4 regions of the Paenibacillus sp. 203 genome follow, and region 3 is predicted to be linked to each of the others. Evidence: riboswitches for the same ligand, from Rfam matches in the RefSeq annotation. Region 3 holds a riboswitch; each other region holds the start of a gene.
The links. A riboswitch is a leader RNA that binds a small molecule or an ion and turns the genes downstream of it on or off. The one in region 3 is predicted to bind thiamine pyrophosphate.
Positions count from the first base shown of each region.

Region 1 (3,836 bases), on a different contig from region 3:
CGGTACAGACATCCCTTTCCCTAATTCCGCGGTAATCGCTGCCGAGAAAGTGCACCCTGTTCCGTGTGTATGGACAGTCCGTACTCGCTTGCCGCTCAGCTCTATAAAGGCGGTTCCGTCAAAAAGCAGGTCAACAATCTGTCCGCTGATCTCGCTCTCGTCAGCGTGGCCACCCTTAATCACAACGAATTTTGGTCCCATACTGCTAATATGTCTCGCAGCCTCGCGGCGATCCTCCATCGTATGGATACTGATCCCTGTCAGGGCTTCCGCCTCCGGGATATTCGGTGTAACGACCAGGGCCAAGGGGAGCAGGTCGTCCTTCAAAGCCTGCACCGCTTCCAGCTGCAGCAGTTCAGCGCCTCCCTTGGCAATCATCACGGGATCGACGACGACCTTTTTCCAGCCGAACTTTCGGATCTGCTCGCTCACAAGACGGATGATGCCGGCATTAAACAGCATGCCAGTCTTCAGGGCATCCACTCCAAGGTCTAATCCTACGGCTTCGATCTGTTCCGCTGTTGCTTCCTCTGGTAGCGGATATACGCCGTGGACCCCTAAGGTATTCTGTACGGTAATGGCCGTAATAGCCGACATGCCGTACACGCCAAGTTCTTGAAAGGTTTTGAGATCAGCTTGAATTCCGGCCCCGCCGCCACTGTCCGAACCAGCAATCGTCAGCGCTCTGGGTACACGAACGTCTGTCATCGCGCACCACCTGCTGCTGTTGTTCCGGCTTCATGGATCGAGACATGCCCTTCTAGTGAACCTGTGTGCAGTTTGGCCAGCTCGTCGAGAAAGGCAATCTGGAAGCTGCCGGGCCCCAGCTCTGCGGTACGTGTTGCGGCTCGAGAAGCTGCTGCACCGTAAAATGCCAAACCTGCTGTACCTGCGAGCAGCAGGTTAGGTTCAACAGCTGCAAAGGCACCTAACACAGAGGTCAGCAGACAGCCTGCTCCGGTTACCTTCGTGAGGAGCGCGTCTCCGCCGCTAATCATTCGTGCTTCGGCCCCATCGGTGATGACGTCCTCTTTTCCAGTAATGACAACCATCGTATTGAGCATTCGAGCAGCCCGAATTGCCAGATCGACATGGCCGCTGTCAGCACTGTCACCGGCATCTACGCCTTTAATGTCACGCGCTTCTCCAACAAGATGTGCGACTTCGGCTGCATTGCCCCGCACCAATGAGATTTTGACTTCACTCAGGATTCGCAGTGCCGATTCAGTTCTAAAGCTCGTTGCTCCCGCACCGACCGGATCTAGCAGCACCGGAACACCGTGTGCATTCGCCGATTGTCCAGCAATGATCATGGCATCCACCAGTTCGCGGTTCAGTGTACCGATGTTTAACACGACGGCGCCTGCTATTTTTGCCATATCTGCTACTTCCTCGGGTGCATAGGCCATCACCGGGGAGGCGCCCAATGCATACAGACCGTTGGCCGTAAAGTTGGTGACTACCACATTGGTCATATTGTGAACGAGGGGTTTGCTGTTTTGTACCTTCGTCAGGAGATCCGAATAACTTTTTTCCCATGTACTCATAATGATTATCCTCTCTATAGTTGGTGGTTCAACAGGGCATTAACCGTACTTCACGCATCGAATCGCCAGGCTGACTATTCCAAGATCGCTGCCTGCATTTGGACCGGCCATTCTTCCTGCTTATAAGCCATATCCCAGAACTTATATTCCAGCTGGCAGCTCAGTATAAAATGCTCAATCATCCGCTCCCGCTCAGCAGCCGTTGCGTCTTCCGCCCAAGCATCTACACGTTCTCGGAACTTGAGTGTTGTATCATCAAGCTGGTCTCCATAGAAGCCAATCCATTCATAGAACGGATGAGACTCATCCGGCTTTACTTCATCCAGCAGCCTGCGGCCAATCTCGGCATACGTCCACATACATGGCAGCAGCACAGCCAAGATCTCGCCCAGGCTACCCTCATGCGCAACCGTCAGCATGTGACGGATATAGTGATGAGCCGACGGAGCGAGCGGATATCCCTGCAACTCTTCATAGGTCACCCCTGCGACAGCACAGAAATTTTGATGCGGATGAACCTCGCTGTGGAGAATAAAAGAGATTTGTTCATTAAATACAGCCATATCCTCCCGATTGGTGCATTTGGAGATTGCGATGCCGTATATCCGCATGTAGGCGTTCAAATATTCAAAGTCCTGTTTTACATAGTGAATCAGCTGTCCCCTTGTCAAACTTCCTTCAGCAATACCTCTCACAAAGGGGTGCTCAAAAATCGCTTGAAAAATGCCGTCCGCCTGCCGACGGAGTTCTTGTGTAAAACTCAATTTCCCCACCTCCATCAAATTGAAGAGCAAGAAGTCCTGTAAGAATATAATTCCGGAACAACGCTAAAAAGCCGCCCCGGAAAAATGGGAGCGGCTTCAACAATAGGCCCAATACGCAAAAAAACGTTTGAAACCTTATATACGAAGGCTCCACTTTCCTACGCTAGTACGAACTAGATCAGGTTCAAAGGGTCCAAGATACGTTCTTGTCTCAGCCATAGCGGCTCCCCTAGTGGACTTCTATTCTTTTGACTATTACTGTACATACGTTCATACGCTATGTCAAACATAGTGTGCAAAATATGAAATTTCCTCTAGTTAGGTGTTTTGGGCTTAGTGAGGGTGATGAATTACATTTTCCACAGCTTTGACCTTGGCATATTCCGGTTTCCACATTGCATCTCGTATAGCTTGTTCCACATCTGAAATGTGCGCCTGAGCTACCTGATCCTGTATCGCGGCTTTTGCAACCGCAATCGCAACAGCGTACGAAACTTCGCGTAATTTTCGGATATGAGGGAGTAGTGCACCGCCAGGCGTATTCGAATCTACACCATTGGCAACAGCAACTGCTGCCGCTGTAAACATCGCAGGGGTAATCCTTTTGGCTTTAACCACAATCGCACCCAGACCCAGTCCCGGAAAAACAAAGGCATTGTTCGCCTGTCCAATCTCAAATTTCGTACCGTTATAGGTGACGGGCTCAAAAGGACTTCCGGTTGCAATCAGTGCTTTGCCATCGGTCCATCGGATCAAATCCTCGGGTACTGCTTCTGCAAGGTTTGTAGGATTGGACATGGGCATAATGATCGGGCGTTCTACATGTTTCGCCATCTCCTTGATGATCTCTTCAGAAAAGGCACCTGCTACACCGGAAGTTCCAATCAATATCGTAGGCTTCACCTGACGGATGACCTCCAGCAGTGGTATTTTGCCGTCACCCGACCGGGTCCATGAACTGACTTCATCCTTATTGCGCACATACGGTTTCTGATACTCTAATACGTCTTCCATATCTTCCATTAACAGCCCGCGATAATCAAAGGCCCAAAAGGACTTGAATGAATCTTCTGCGGAAAGGCCGTCCTCGATCATAGCACCCCGAATTTGATCAGCATTACCGATTCCTGCTGCCCCTGGGCCGAAAACAAGTATTTTTTGTTCAAGCAGCGGAGTCTTGGTGACACCCACCGCCGAAAGAATCGCAGCCAAGGTCACCGCTCCTGTACCTTGTATATCATCGTTGAAGGTGAGTATACTTTGACCGTATTTTCCTATAATATGGCGTGCATTTACGCTACCCACGTCTTCCCAATGTAAAAGCGCCTTTGGGAATTGCGCTAACGTTTTGCTGATAAAAGTATCAATAAACTGGTTATAGGCTTCTCCGCGAACCCGTTTATGGCGGTTTCCGATGTACAGTGGATCATTCAGCAGCTTTTCATTATTTGTACCTACATCCAGTACAATTGGCAGCACCCGCCCGGGATGAATGCCTGCCGCAGCCGTATACACTGCAAGTTTG
Region 1 covers NZ_JAXCHD010000006.1:319,002-322,837, forward strand. The annotation lists gene thiD (bifunctional hydroxymethylpyrimidine kinase/phosphomethylpyrimidine kinase) at 1-708, opposite strand, end outside; gene thiM (hydroxyethylthiazole kinase) at 705-1,547, opposite strand; gene tenA (thiaminase II) at 1,622-2,311, opposite strand; TPP riboswitch at 2,450-2,552, opposite strand; gene WA407_RS16495 (NAD-dependent malic enzyme) at 2,645-3,836, opposite strand, start outside.
Region 1: another riboswitch for thiamine pyrophosphate. It lies ahead of tenA (thiaminase II); the one in region 3 lies ahead of WA407_RS19420 (ECF transporter S component).

Region 2 (3,836 bases), on a different contig from region 3:
ATAAGGCGCCGTTTATCCGGTTGAATGATCCCACTTTACATAAGAAGCTAAAAAGCCGTAGTTTCCTACATTGACTGTAGAGAACCACGGCTTTTTTAATTCATACGTTCCTAAACTCCACGTTCGTTTTACTGACCGCCATCCCGATACTGCTCTGCCTTCTCACGCATCCCGACAGCTACTGCTTCTTGGGTGTTCAGCCCCTTATCCGCTGCATAGGCGCGAATGTCCTGAGTGATACGCATACTACAAAATTTAGGGCCGCACATCGAGCAAAAATGTGCTTCCTTGGCGCCCTCTGCCGGTAGCGTTTCATCATGGTAGGACAAGGCACGCTCGGGATCAAGCGACAGATTGAACTGATCCCGCCAGCGGAACTCAAAGCGCGCCTTGGACAAAGCATCATCCCGCTGCTGCGCTCGTGGATGCCCCTTCGCCAGATCGGCAGCATGTGCCGCAATTTTGTAGGTAATGACACCCTCGCGGACATCATCCTTATTGGGCAGACCCAAATGCTCCTTAGGCGTAACATAGCACAGCATGGACGTCCCGAACCAACCGATCATCGCCGCCCCGATGGCTGAGGTAATATGATCATATCCGGGGGCAATATCCGTCGTGAGCGGTCCCAAGGTATAGAAAGGAGCTTCCTTACAAATCTCCATTTGTAAATCCACATTCTCTTTGATTTTATGCATAGGGACATGTCCCGGCCCTTCAATCATGACCTGAACATCATGCTTCCATGCGATTTGCGTTAGCTCGCCCAACGTTTCCAGCTCTGCAAACTGTGCTTCATCATTCGCATCATAGATACTACCTGGACGTAGACCATCTCCGAGAGAAAAGGCCACATCATAGGCTTTCATAATTTCGCAAATTTCTTCAAAATGTGTATACAAAAAATTCTCCTGATGGTGCGCAAGGCACCAGGCTGCCATGATTGACCCGCCTCGGGATACAATTCCCGTCATTCTATTCGCCGTCATCGGAATATACCGCAGCAATACACCCGCATGAATTGTAAAATAGTCCACTCCCTGCTCCGCCTGCTCAATCAGCGTATCGCGATACAACTCCCACGTCAGCGCTTCTGCTTCACCGTTCACCTTTTCAAGTGCCTGATACAGCGGCACAGTCCCAATCGGTACAGGAGAATTCCGAATGATCCATTCACGTGTTGTATGGATATTACGGCCTGTGGACAGGTCCATAACCGTATCCGAGCCCCAACGCACCGCCCAAGTCATTTTCTCCACTTCCTCCTCGATGGAGGAGGTAACCGCAGAATTACCAATGTTCGCATTGATCTTCACGTGAAAATGACGCCCAATGACCATTGGCTCACTTTCCGGGTGATTGATATTCGAAGGCAAAATGGCTCGTCCAGCCGCCAATTCCTGCCGTACAAACTCAGGCTCGACCCCTTCGCGGATCGCCGCAAATTCCATTTCGGGCGTAATGATCCCTTGCCGCGCATAATGCATTTGCGTCACTGTACGCCCTTGCGAAGCACGAAGCGGACGATTGGTCACGCCGGGAAATTCCACTGTCTCCCGTTTGGAGCCAGGTTTCAGTCCATTATCCTCCGGCTTGACGGCGCGTCCCTCGTAAGCCTCCACATCGCCCCGTTCCAGTGCCCAAGCTCGCCGTAATGGAGGCAGGCCCTGACGGATATCGACCTGATAGGCTTTGTCGGTCATGGGACCGCTTGTATCATATACACGCAATGGCTCATGATGCTCCGTGCCCTGCGGCGTATGTGTAGGATGAAGAGCAATTTCGCGCTCTGGCACGGCAATGTCCGGCCGCGAGCCTTGAATATATACCTTACGGCTTCCTGGAAAGGGCGTTACCCCACTGGCTTGCTCCCCGTTTGTCTTCTCTACCTCAACTTCTTTTGTTCCTACCAATCTTACTTCTGCTGATTTCAATTCTGTTCCTTTTGTTCCTTCTGCTTCTGTCGGTTTCATTGTCCATTCCTCCCGTTTCGATGAAATGACACACCGATCCGGAACCATTCCCAGGGTGGCGCTGATCTATGCAAAAAAGCCGGTTCCCCAGGGAACCGGCTAATCTAACGAGGCAGCTGTCCAGACAGTGCGCATATGGAATATCCATTCCAATGCGCCACTGAAGACAGCAGCCGCGTATACATTTCAATGGCCGATTACTTCCCTACGCTGGTATGATCCAGATCAGGTGCAAAGGGTCCGGAATCTTGCACGATTCCATCTCAGCCCGGCATTACAGGCTCCCCCAGTAACTGTGATACTTCTATTCACATGAGGCGGATATAACAGACATCCGCCTTCCTTACCAGACTACTTCAAATTTATGGCTTTGGCAACCCTTCTAGGTACCCTTTTACCAAGAAGACACTCCCTATCAAATCACTCTGCTTGCTTCAACTGTGTTCATTCTTGTTACGGAAGCATAAGCCCCATTTCCTTCGCCGCTTCGATCAAAATCGGAGCAAAGTCATGTAGCGTCTCGGGTGCAAGTCGACTGACCGGGCCGGATACAGATAAAGCCGCAGTGACCTGTCCCTTCCGGTTCACAATTGGCGCTGCCACAGCAGCAGCCCCTGGCTCCCGTTCTTCATAGCTGGTCGCATAGCCCTTCTCGCGAATGTCCTGCAGCTGGGCTTTATAGACCTCCGGGTCTACTGAGGGCGGCCATTCATCCCCGCTTAGCAGGGCTTCCAGCTCCTGCGGCGGCATAAAGGCCGCCAGCACCTTGCTGGAGGCCCCTACAGCCAGCGGCATACGCGCACCTACAGGCGCGACCCTGCGGATCGCCTGATTGCTCTGCACGGCTTGTATGCGAATACGCATACTGCCGTCCCGTAAGTACAAGCTGACCGTCTCCCCCAGACGGTCACGTAGTCCTTCCATTGCAGGTTGTAACAGCACCGCCGGCTCGTCACTTTGGGACAAATGCGTGGATAGCTCCCAAATGCGGAAGCCAAGTCGATATTTTTCCGTTTCGGCATTCCGAACGACAAAGCCCCGATCCTCCAACGTAGTCAGCAGCCGATGAACCGTGCTTTTATGTAGACCAATTTTGGAGGCAATCTCCGTCAGGCCAAGATCCGAATTTGCGGTAAAACACAGCAGTATATCAAGTGCACGCTCTACAGCGCGAACGGTTAATTTACGGTCTTCCATCGTGAACCGCTCCTCTTGTATCCATATTCGTTTCACACTATGAAACATGGTTACATAAATTATATAGAATAGTCGCGGCTACTGTAAACCGATGTTTTTGTGACAACCATATTACAGAACGAGAACAAACATCGACAATTCTTTGCATCATTTTTACTTTTCCGGTTCAGGCGTTGACTTTGGATAATCCCCATCATACGATAATAGGTATCTATACGGATCTACACTACTATTTTCAAGTGGAATTATACCTATATTCTATGAAACGAAGATCAATTTTATATAAGGAGGCTCTTACATGATTTCGACATCCCAGCGCAACGCTCAGCTACAGACCGCTGTTCAGGAGCCGTCCACCCCACTCTTTAATCCCCGTCTGCTGCGGTTCAAGCACGTTGTGATAGCTCTGCTGCTGTCGGTCGTCTTTTTTCTGTTGTTTTGTTTTATTGCCTTGCATGCTTACATCGCATGGGTACTTACGAATCCCACCGTTGCACCACTGTACTCTAATCCGATGCAGGCCAAAAGCATGCCTTATGAGGAAGTCAGCTTCCCTGCCAAGGATGGTAGCCGCATGGTACAAGGCTGGTATATCCCGGCGGATCAATCGCGGAAAACGATTATTTTCAGCCATGGTTATGGGGCTAACCGCGAAGAAAGCTGGAT
Region 2 covers NZ_JAXCHD010000017.1:42,536-46,371, forward strand. The annotation lists gene WA407_RS24660 (hypothetical protein) at 1-4, shown strand, start outside; gene thiC (phosphomethylpyrimidine synthase ThiC) at 129-1,973, opposite strand; TPP riboswitch at 2,159-2,271, opposite strand; gene WA407_RS24670 (IclR family transcriptional regulator) at 2,427-3,170, opposite strand; gene WA407_RS24675 (alpha/beta hydrolase) at 3,469-3,836, shown strand, end outside.
Region 2: another riboswitch for thiamine pyrophosphate. It lies ahead of thiC (phosphomethylpyrimidine synthase ThiC); the one in region 3 lies ahead of WA407_RS19420 (ECF transporter S component).

Region 3 (3,836 bases):
CAACGCGGCGAAGACGATTCATTCCATACTCCCGGGTACCACACGCCGTACTCAGACAATGCCTGCCGATGCACATGAAATACTTCTTCTGCCCTTCCATCCGCAATGATCTCCCCTTGAGCAGAAAGCACCACAATCCGATCCACATCATGGACGATTTCATTAATTTTATGCTCTACGATCACCAGCGTTTGGTCTACCGAAATGTTGCGAATGGTATCCCACACCTGTGTGGTGCCTTCCTCGTCCAACAAAGCCGTCGGCTCATCCAGAAAAAGCACTTCTGGCTCCATAGCCAGCACAGACGCAATCGCCAGACGCTGCTTCATTCCCTGTGACATGTTGCCAATGGGCATGTGTATATCATCCGTTGATAGACCAACCTGTATCAGCAGCTCGCGAATACGGGATTGCATCTGTTCCCGGGGAACCTGATTATTTTCCAACACAAAAGCCAGTTCCTCGTCTGCATATGACATACAGAACTGCGTATCAGGATCTTGAAATACAATACCTGAGACACTTGGGATTACAGCAGCATCGCATTTCATAGGCACTTCTATCGTGCGTGGAATCAGACCGCTTAACACTTGGAGCAGCGTTGATTTACCGCATCCACTCGGTCCCAGTAGCAGCAGCTTTTCCCCCTTGTGGACAGACAAAGACATATTGTGAAAAAGCAGCTCTTGCTCACCGGGAAATTTCAACCGTAGACGGGTGATCGAAGCCACCACATCTTCGGTTGCCCGGCTCATCAATCCAGCCCCTTATAATCTTGTTCCGTTGCAGGTCTCAAACTTCGTGTAACTCCGGTTACCTCCAATGCCTTAGCCAGATAGAACGCGAATACCCCGGCAATCACAATACTGCCAATCATCCGAAAGCCAATATACAAAACATAGTTCCAGGTCGATAGCTGATCGATATACCCGTAACTGAAGTCTAAAATCAGAGAAGTGACAGCCGCCCCAGCCGCAGCTAGCGAAGCAACCCATAGGTTTGCGTTCCGATACAGAAAAGCCGCAAAAAATAGCTCCGCTCCCAAGCCTTGCAGCAGGCCATAGTATAAGGTGGACATGCCCCATTCGCTTCCCAAAAAAGCGCTGACCGTTGCCGCTGCCACCTCTGCCAAAATCGCAACACCCGGCTTGCGAATGATGAGATAAGCAAACGTGCCTGCCATAAACCACATGCCATACATCAATTGCTCGGCGTGTAGACCAAATGGTTTCATCAAATCATAAGCAGGTCCCCATATTTTGTAGACCAACCCGAACACAACAGATATCACAATCGTGACCAAAATATCAGTCAGCTTCAACCCTTTGGACGCTCTTACAGCAGTATTCATTATTGCGTGCTCCCCTTTTTCCTTATAATTGGCCTCTTGGCCATAAAAAAAGCTTGTCTGGAGCTGAATCTCCAGGCAAGCTTTATGCGCAGTAAAAGGTGAAGCACCATACAAAACATCATTCGTCGATATGCCTTATATAACCAGTAGTCTAAGCTACTACACTGATACCAAGCCAAAGTCAGGGTCAAGGTAAAATGCTAGGACATACATTGAATCTATCGACAACCGCAAAACAAGCGGCATTCCTGTATAGTGTTCTTGGTTTCTCTACGCTGGCATTACCCAGATCAGATTTCACGGTCAGTGGCAAGGGCCACCCTCTCAGCCTGACTTTCTCAAGCTCCCGACAATGCTTTTTTAATTCACTATAATATATACCACATCTATGGCTTTGACAATCCTATAAACCGAAGAAACGTTTGGCTGTCTCCGTCGTCGCGATTTCGATCTCCATCATGCTTCGACCTGTACATTCGGCAACCGTAGCAGCAATATGAGCGAGATACACGGACTCATTACGCCCTTCTTTGGGCTTCACGGGCAAATTACGCGGGGTCAAAAATGGAGCATCCGTTTCAATCATCAGACGGTCCAAGGGAATATCTCTGACCAGTTCACGCAGATGTTTGCCACGCCGTTCGTCGCAAATCCAGCCGGTGATCCCGATATACAGTCCCATTTCTACATACGTATGCAATTCCTGTTCAGTGCCAGTAAAACAATGCACTACCGCTTTATCGACAAGCCCTTGATACTCCCGAAGCATAGCGACAAAGTCCTCATGTGCATCTCGTTCATGCAGAAATAACGGCATATTCAGCTCACCCGCCAGTTGGATTTGCTCCCCAAACCATCGACGCTGCACATCACGTGGTGAAAAATCACGGTTATAGTCCAATCCGCATTCCCCTATGGATACGACCTGCGGCTGACCCGCCAGCTGGCAGAGCTGCTGAATCGTGTCTGCGCTGCAGTCTTTGGCATCATGGGGATGCACGCCAGCTGTGGCATACAGCTTGCCCGGATAACGTGCTGCATACTGAGAAGCCTCCCGACTGCTGCGGACACTGGTCCCGGTAATAATCAGCGGTGAAATCCCTACAGCCGCGGCTCTCTCTACCACCTGTTCCCGATCTGCATGAAACGAACGGTGCATCAAGTTCACACCAATATCAATTAACGGTGTACCCCTTTCCATCTCAATCCCTCCTTCGCAAACTACAATCTCGGATCAATCGGCTCCGATTCCAGCGATAGCGCGGCAAGGACGCATTCATGAATACGATCTACCGTATCCTTGCGGACAAAACGTTCCACGCCTTCCACACCAAGCGCTCCTTCCATCAGGGCATGACGCTCCTTTTTGTTCGTTCGACGCTGCTTCAGACGTTTTAAATTCTCAGGGGCAAGATAATCCATACCGTAAATGATGTGCAAGTACTTCCGGCCTCTCACCTTGATTGCAGGTTGAATCATCTTGTCCCGATTTTTCATCAAAAAGCGTTCCGGCTTGATCACAATCCCCTCATGACCATCCTCTGTCATCTCGTTCCACCAGCGAATGACCTCTTCCTCGCTTGCTTCGTCCGTAATAACGCGATACTCTGTCTCCATAAACAGGGAAGACAGCCCAGCCAGCTCCCGGTTTTGCTCCATATGCCAAATATGAGAATGGTCGAAAAAAGTCTTTCCGCTGTGTGCCAGCGTATGGAACGGTGCGATACGAATTTCATCTAGACCGTCCACATCCCAGCAATATTTTTGAAAAGCCTCTTGAAACGTTACAGCATTCGCGTACTTCTGTTCCATTTCCTCCAACCAGTCTCCAACCTCTCGACCTGCAACCTTCGCCTGCTTCAGCTTGTCTACCAGCTTACTGCGATCCAGCAGAGCTGCTTCCCCCACATGGGCATACTGTGCAGCAATCAGTTCCCGAGCCTTGAGATTCCACGGTACAATTTCCGCATCCAGCAACACAAAATCCGTCTGGTTCCGTTCAAAATATCCAGCCGTCTGTAGATCCACATTCAGCTTTTCCAGCACTTGCTTCCCAAGGCTTTGTTCAAAGAAAGCTCTCCCGCTCCGACTGTAAATCGTGCCCAATGTCGGGTAGCCTACATATTGAACAGCAGCCTGTTCGTTTTTGAATAATAGCAAAATAGCCCGGCTACCCATATGTTTTTTCTCGGCAACCATCGTTTGTACTCCTTGTCCACGATAATAAGCTAGCGCCTCACGGGGATGCTCCAGATATCCTGCCTCTGCAGACACCGCTGGAGCAGGACTCATCGTCGGTGGAATATACACCAGCTCCTCCATGGGTACAGTTACATGTGACACGGTATCTATAGCGGATTTGATCCATTCTCCTTGTACGCGCACTTCGCCATACGATTCCGTCAGCACACTGTAACCAGCGATGAGCTTGCGTAAATTCGGCGGGGAAAACCGTTTTCTCTGCCACCGGACAAGTGGGCTATCG
Region 3 covers NZ_JAXCHD010000008.1:196,737-200,572, reverse strand. The annotation lists gene WA407_RS19425 (ABC transporter ATP-binding protein) at 1-755, opposite strand, end outside; gene WA407_RS19420 (ECF transporter S component) at 755-1,351, opposite strand; TPP riboswitch at 1,601-1,710, opposite strand; gene WA407_RS19415 (TatD family hydrolase) at 1,755-2,552, opposite strand; gene WA407_RS19410 (polynucleotide kinase-phosphatase) at 2,573-3,836, opposite strand, start outside.

Region 4 (3,836 bases), on a different contig from region 3:
TCGAATCTGTCAGTTTGTAGTCAGGAGTAAACTGCACAGCCTGGTTAGTGGTATTCACAACCGGACGTACTTCAGACTGAGAGTTTGTTACGTTCCACTCGCGGTTTTTCTTTTCCAGGCTCAGGTCAATAATACCCAGCTCCTTGCCCCATGAGGAAGCTTCCACGGCCGGTACGCCGTTAATGGTTCCTTTATCTAGATCTACACCCTTCATTTCTTTAAAATCAGGACCAGGGAAAGATTTATGAGCATGCCCAAACAGAATAGCGTTAATTCCGTCCACCTGGCTTAAATATTTAACGGCATTCTCCATCATTGGCGTTTGCGGCACATCCTCATAACCTGTGTGCGCAAGCACGACAATAATGTCAGCACCTTCCGTCTTCATTTGAGGAATAAACTTTTTCGCCGTTTCCACAATATCCTTTGTAACGACTTTATCCTTCAAATTGGCTTCATCCCACTGCATAATTTGAGGTGTGACCAAGCCGATGACACCCACTCTGAGCGTATGCTCTTCACCTTTCTCATCCGTTACCGTTTTATCAAGAATTTGATAAGGGGTAAAATAATTTTTAGTAGCTTGCCCCCCCTTATCAACATAAACATTCGCATTTACGTAAGGGAAATCGGCTCCCTTGAGCGATTTTTCCAGAAAATCGAGACCATAGTTGAATTCGTGGTTGCCCACTGTCGCCGCATCATAGCCCATCAAGTTCATCATCTTGTAGACTGGATGGACACCGCCTTCTTTTTCATAGGTTTTGTTTCTGGCCATATAATCGCCTAATGGATTGCCCTGTAACAAATCACCGTTATCGAACAGCATGCTGTTTCTTGTTTCACTACGCGCCTGTTGGATCAAACTGGCTGTGCTAATCAGGCCATATTCGTTGGTTTCTTTGTCCGAATAGTAATCGTAGTTCATCAGGGATGCATGAATATCCGTTGTTTCCATGATCCGCAAATTCACTGTAGCGCTATCGCGAGAATTGCTAGCTGCCCAGGTTGGAGCGGCTGAAAACACCAGCATGCTACAAGCTACAACGGTTGCTGTAAACCCTTTAAACCAATTTTTACGAAATAACAAAATATACCCCTCCTCATTAAGGTGTATGCCTCATATACATACTTTTGCACATATATGTAAGCCTTGAACCCACCATTTCTATTTTAATCCAACGCCAGACAAAAGAGTAGTCATTCACTTAAATTATTTATGAAAAAATAATTAATTCTCTCAAAAATAAAAAACCAGCAAACCTCCTAAAAAACTCGGAGATTCACTGGTTTATCCATTTATATTCTCATTATTTATTCCACACTTGGCGCTCCGTTTGCTGACCCACATACTCAATGCGAGTCGGATTCACGTCCAGAATGACATAATCGGGATCATCCGGTCCGGAAAACCATTCCTTCAAGGAATCGTTCCACACTTGTTTGCGTAGCCCCTCATCAGCTGTAATCTGGACAGTAGCCTCCACTTCTACGACTTCCTTTGTACCGCCAACTTCATAACCCAGCAGCAGATAAGCATTCGGATTATCCTTTAGCTCATCCACTTTATGCGTTTTGCGATCTGTCGCCAGATGAATGTTCATTCCATCGTTAAAAAGGGCCATATAGCGTACTTTCGGTTTGCCACCCTCTACCGTACCTAACGAGCAAAATTTGTTGTTATCCAAAGCCTTCACAATGGCTTGTTCTAGTTGGCTACGATCCAATGTTTCCGTTTTACCCACAGTACAACAACTCCTTTTCACGAATTAGAATTCTTTACGGCCATGCCATTGGGCACCAGCCCATCTGAACCTACCTGCGCAGCTGTTCTGAAAATAACATGACCCGATCAGATCGGATTGATGCATGCTCATTTTCAGATCAAAGCTCACAGTAAAAGTGTACCCTGTCGTTCGGCAAATGAACCGTCATCTCTTCCTCCATGCTGGACAGACCCGCATTCAAGGCATATAATCGTCGTAGTAAACCCGAATAAATGAACCCATTAAACCATACAATGCCAGGGGTGCTGGAATCGGCCGGCTGAGAGTGTGTCCCAAGACACTGACCCTTACAACCTGATCTGGGTAATGCCAGCGTAGGAATGCTTAAGCAAGATGTGCCTTTTTACATAGGACCATCCCTTACTTTGGTATATACAAGCGCAAGCGTCCCGGAAACTCGGGGCGCTTTTTTTGTTGAAGATTAAGTTGTTGGAAAGATCGCGTCCGGCAGATGTTATTTTTATGAAAATGGGGAACATAAGCTGTCTGATTGGATGGATAACGGGTAATTAAAGGAGAGAACACAACGATGAAGCGCATGAAAATATTAAGCCTGGGACTGATCAGTCTGTGGCTCATGGCCCTGACCCTGACCGCTTGCGGTGGAAGTCCCTCCACATCCCAAGAAGCGGCTCCCGCTACCAACACTCAAACGTCTACTCCGGCAAAGGAGCTCAAAGATGTTAAAGTCGTGCTCGACTGGACACCCAATACGAATCATACGGGACTCTATGTTGCCAAGGACAAAGGATTTTACGAAAAAGCAGGTCTGAATGTCCAAATTATTCAACCTGGTTCAGGCGGAGCCGATCAAATGGTTGCCTCTAATGCTGCACCTTTTGGTATCAGCTACCAAGAAGGCGTCACACAGGCTCGTACGCAAGGCGTGCCGCTTGTATCCATCGCTGCGGTGATTCAGCATAATACCTCAGGCTTCGCAGCCCCGGTAGATCGCGGAATTAAGAGCCCGAAAGATTTTGAAGGTAAAAAATACGGCGGTTGGGGCTCTCCCGTAGAAGAAGCGGTCATGAAATCCATCATGGATTCAGACAAAGGCGATGTGAGCAAAGTGAAGATCGTCAACATGGGCAATGCAGACTATTTTACAGCCGTGAAGCGGGATATCGACTTTGCCTGGATTTTCTACGCATGGACCGGAATTGAGGCCCAGCTTCGAGGTGAGCCATTGGATATGCTGTATGTAAAAGATTATTCCAAAAGCCTCGATTACTATACACCTGTAATTGTGAGCAACGAACAGACAATAAAAAATGATCCAGAACTGGTCAAAGCGTTCATGGACGCTACCGCACAAGGCTATGAATACACTATCGCCCATCCAGAAGAAGCCGCGGACATCTTAAGCAAAGCTGTACCGGAGCTGGATAAAAAACTGGTACTTGCCAGCCAAAAATGGCTAAGCCCGCGTTATCAGGACGATGCCGCGCAATGGGGTGTGCAAAAAGCGGAGGTATGGCAAAACTATTCGGACTGGATGTACGAACGCAAGCTGCTCAGCAAGCCTTTGGAAGTGGATAAAGCCTTCACAAACGACTTCTTGCCCAAGCGCTGATCATTTGTTAAAACGCTAAATAAGACTGAACTAGAGAAGTGAACGAAGTGCCACTACGCAGCCGGATGGTGCTTCCCATCGCTGTTGTACCTAGATTTCTTTTATGAATATCCAGAGGTTGAAATCTGGGTACAATGGCGAACGCTAACGCTTGTACAGCACCATTCCGCCCACTTCGTTCTTTTGCTTGTTTTGCTTTTATAAAAATGCTACAACCTAGCTTTAAAAATAAGGTGCTTTTTAAGGCGGTTGGCAGCGTAGCGGTTCATTTGAATCTGGAGAAGCGCAGCGATCGTAAGATCAAATGAAACGCGAAGCGGTCTCCCCGCCTTAAACCACCCTATTTTCTCAAAACAACTCCACAATAAAGGACAGGTGAATTTTCATGGCTAACACACTGCTCAGTATTCAAGTAATCCCTAAAACTCCTAATAACGAGGACTCTTACCCGTATGTAGATAAGGCGATTGAGGTCA
Region 4 covers NZ_JAXCHD010000007.1:59,483-63,318, reverse strand. The annotation lists gene WA407_RS17155 (bifunctional 2',3'-cyclic-nucleotide 2'-phosphodiesterase/3'-nucleotidase) at 1-1,090, opposite strand, end outside; gene WA407_RS17150 (pyridoxamine 5'-phosphate oxidase family protein) at 1,311-1,745, opposite strand; TPP riboswitch at 2,016-2,125, shown strand; gene WA407_RS17145 (ABC transporter substrate-binding protein) at 2,317-3,360, shown strand; gene WA407_RS17140 (MTH1187 family thiamine-binding protein) at 3,746-3,836, shown strand, end outside.
Region 4: another riboswitch for thiamine pyrophosphate. It lies ahead of WA407_RS17145 (ABC transporter substrate-binding protein); the one in region 3 lies ahead of WA407_RS19420 (ECF transporter S component).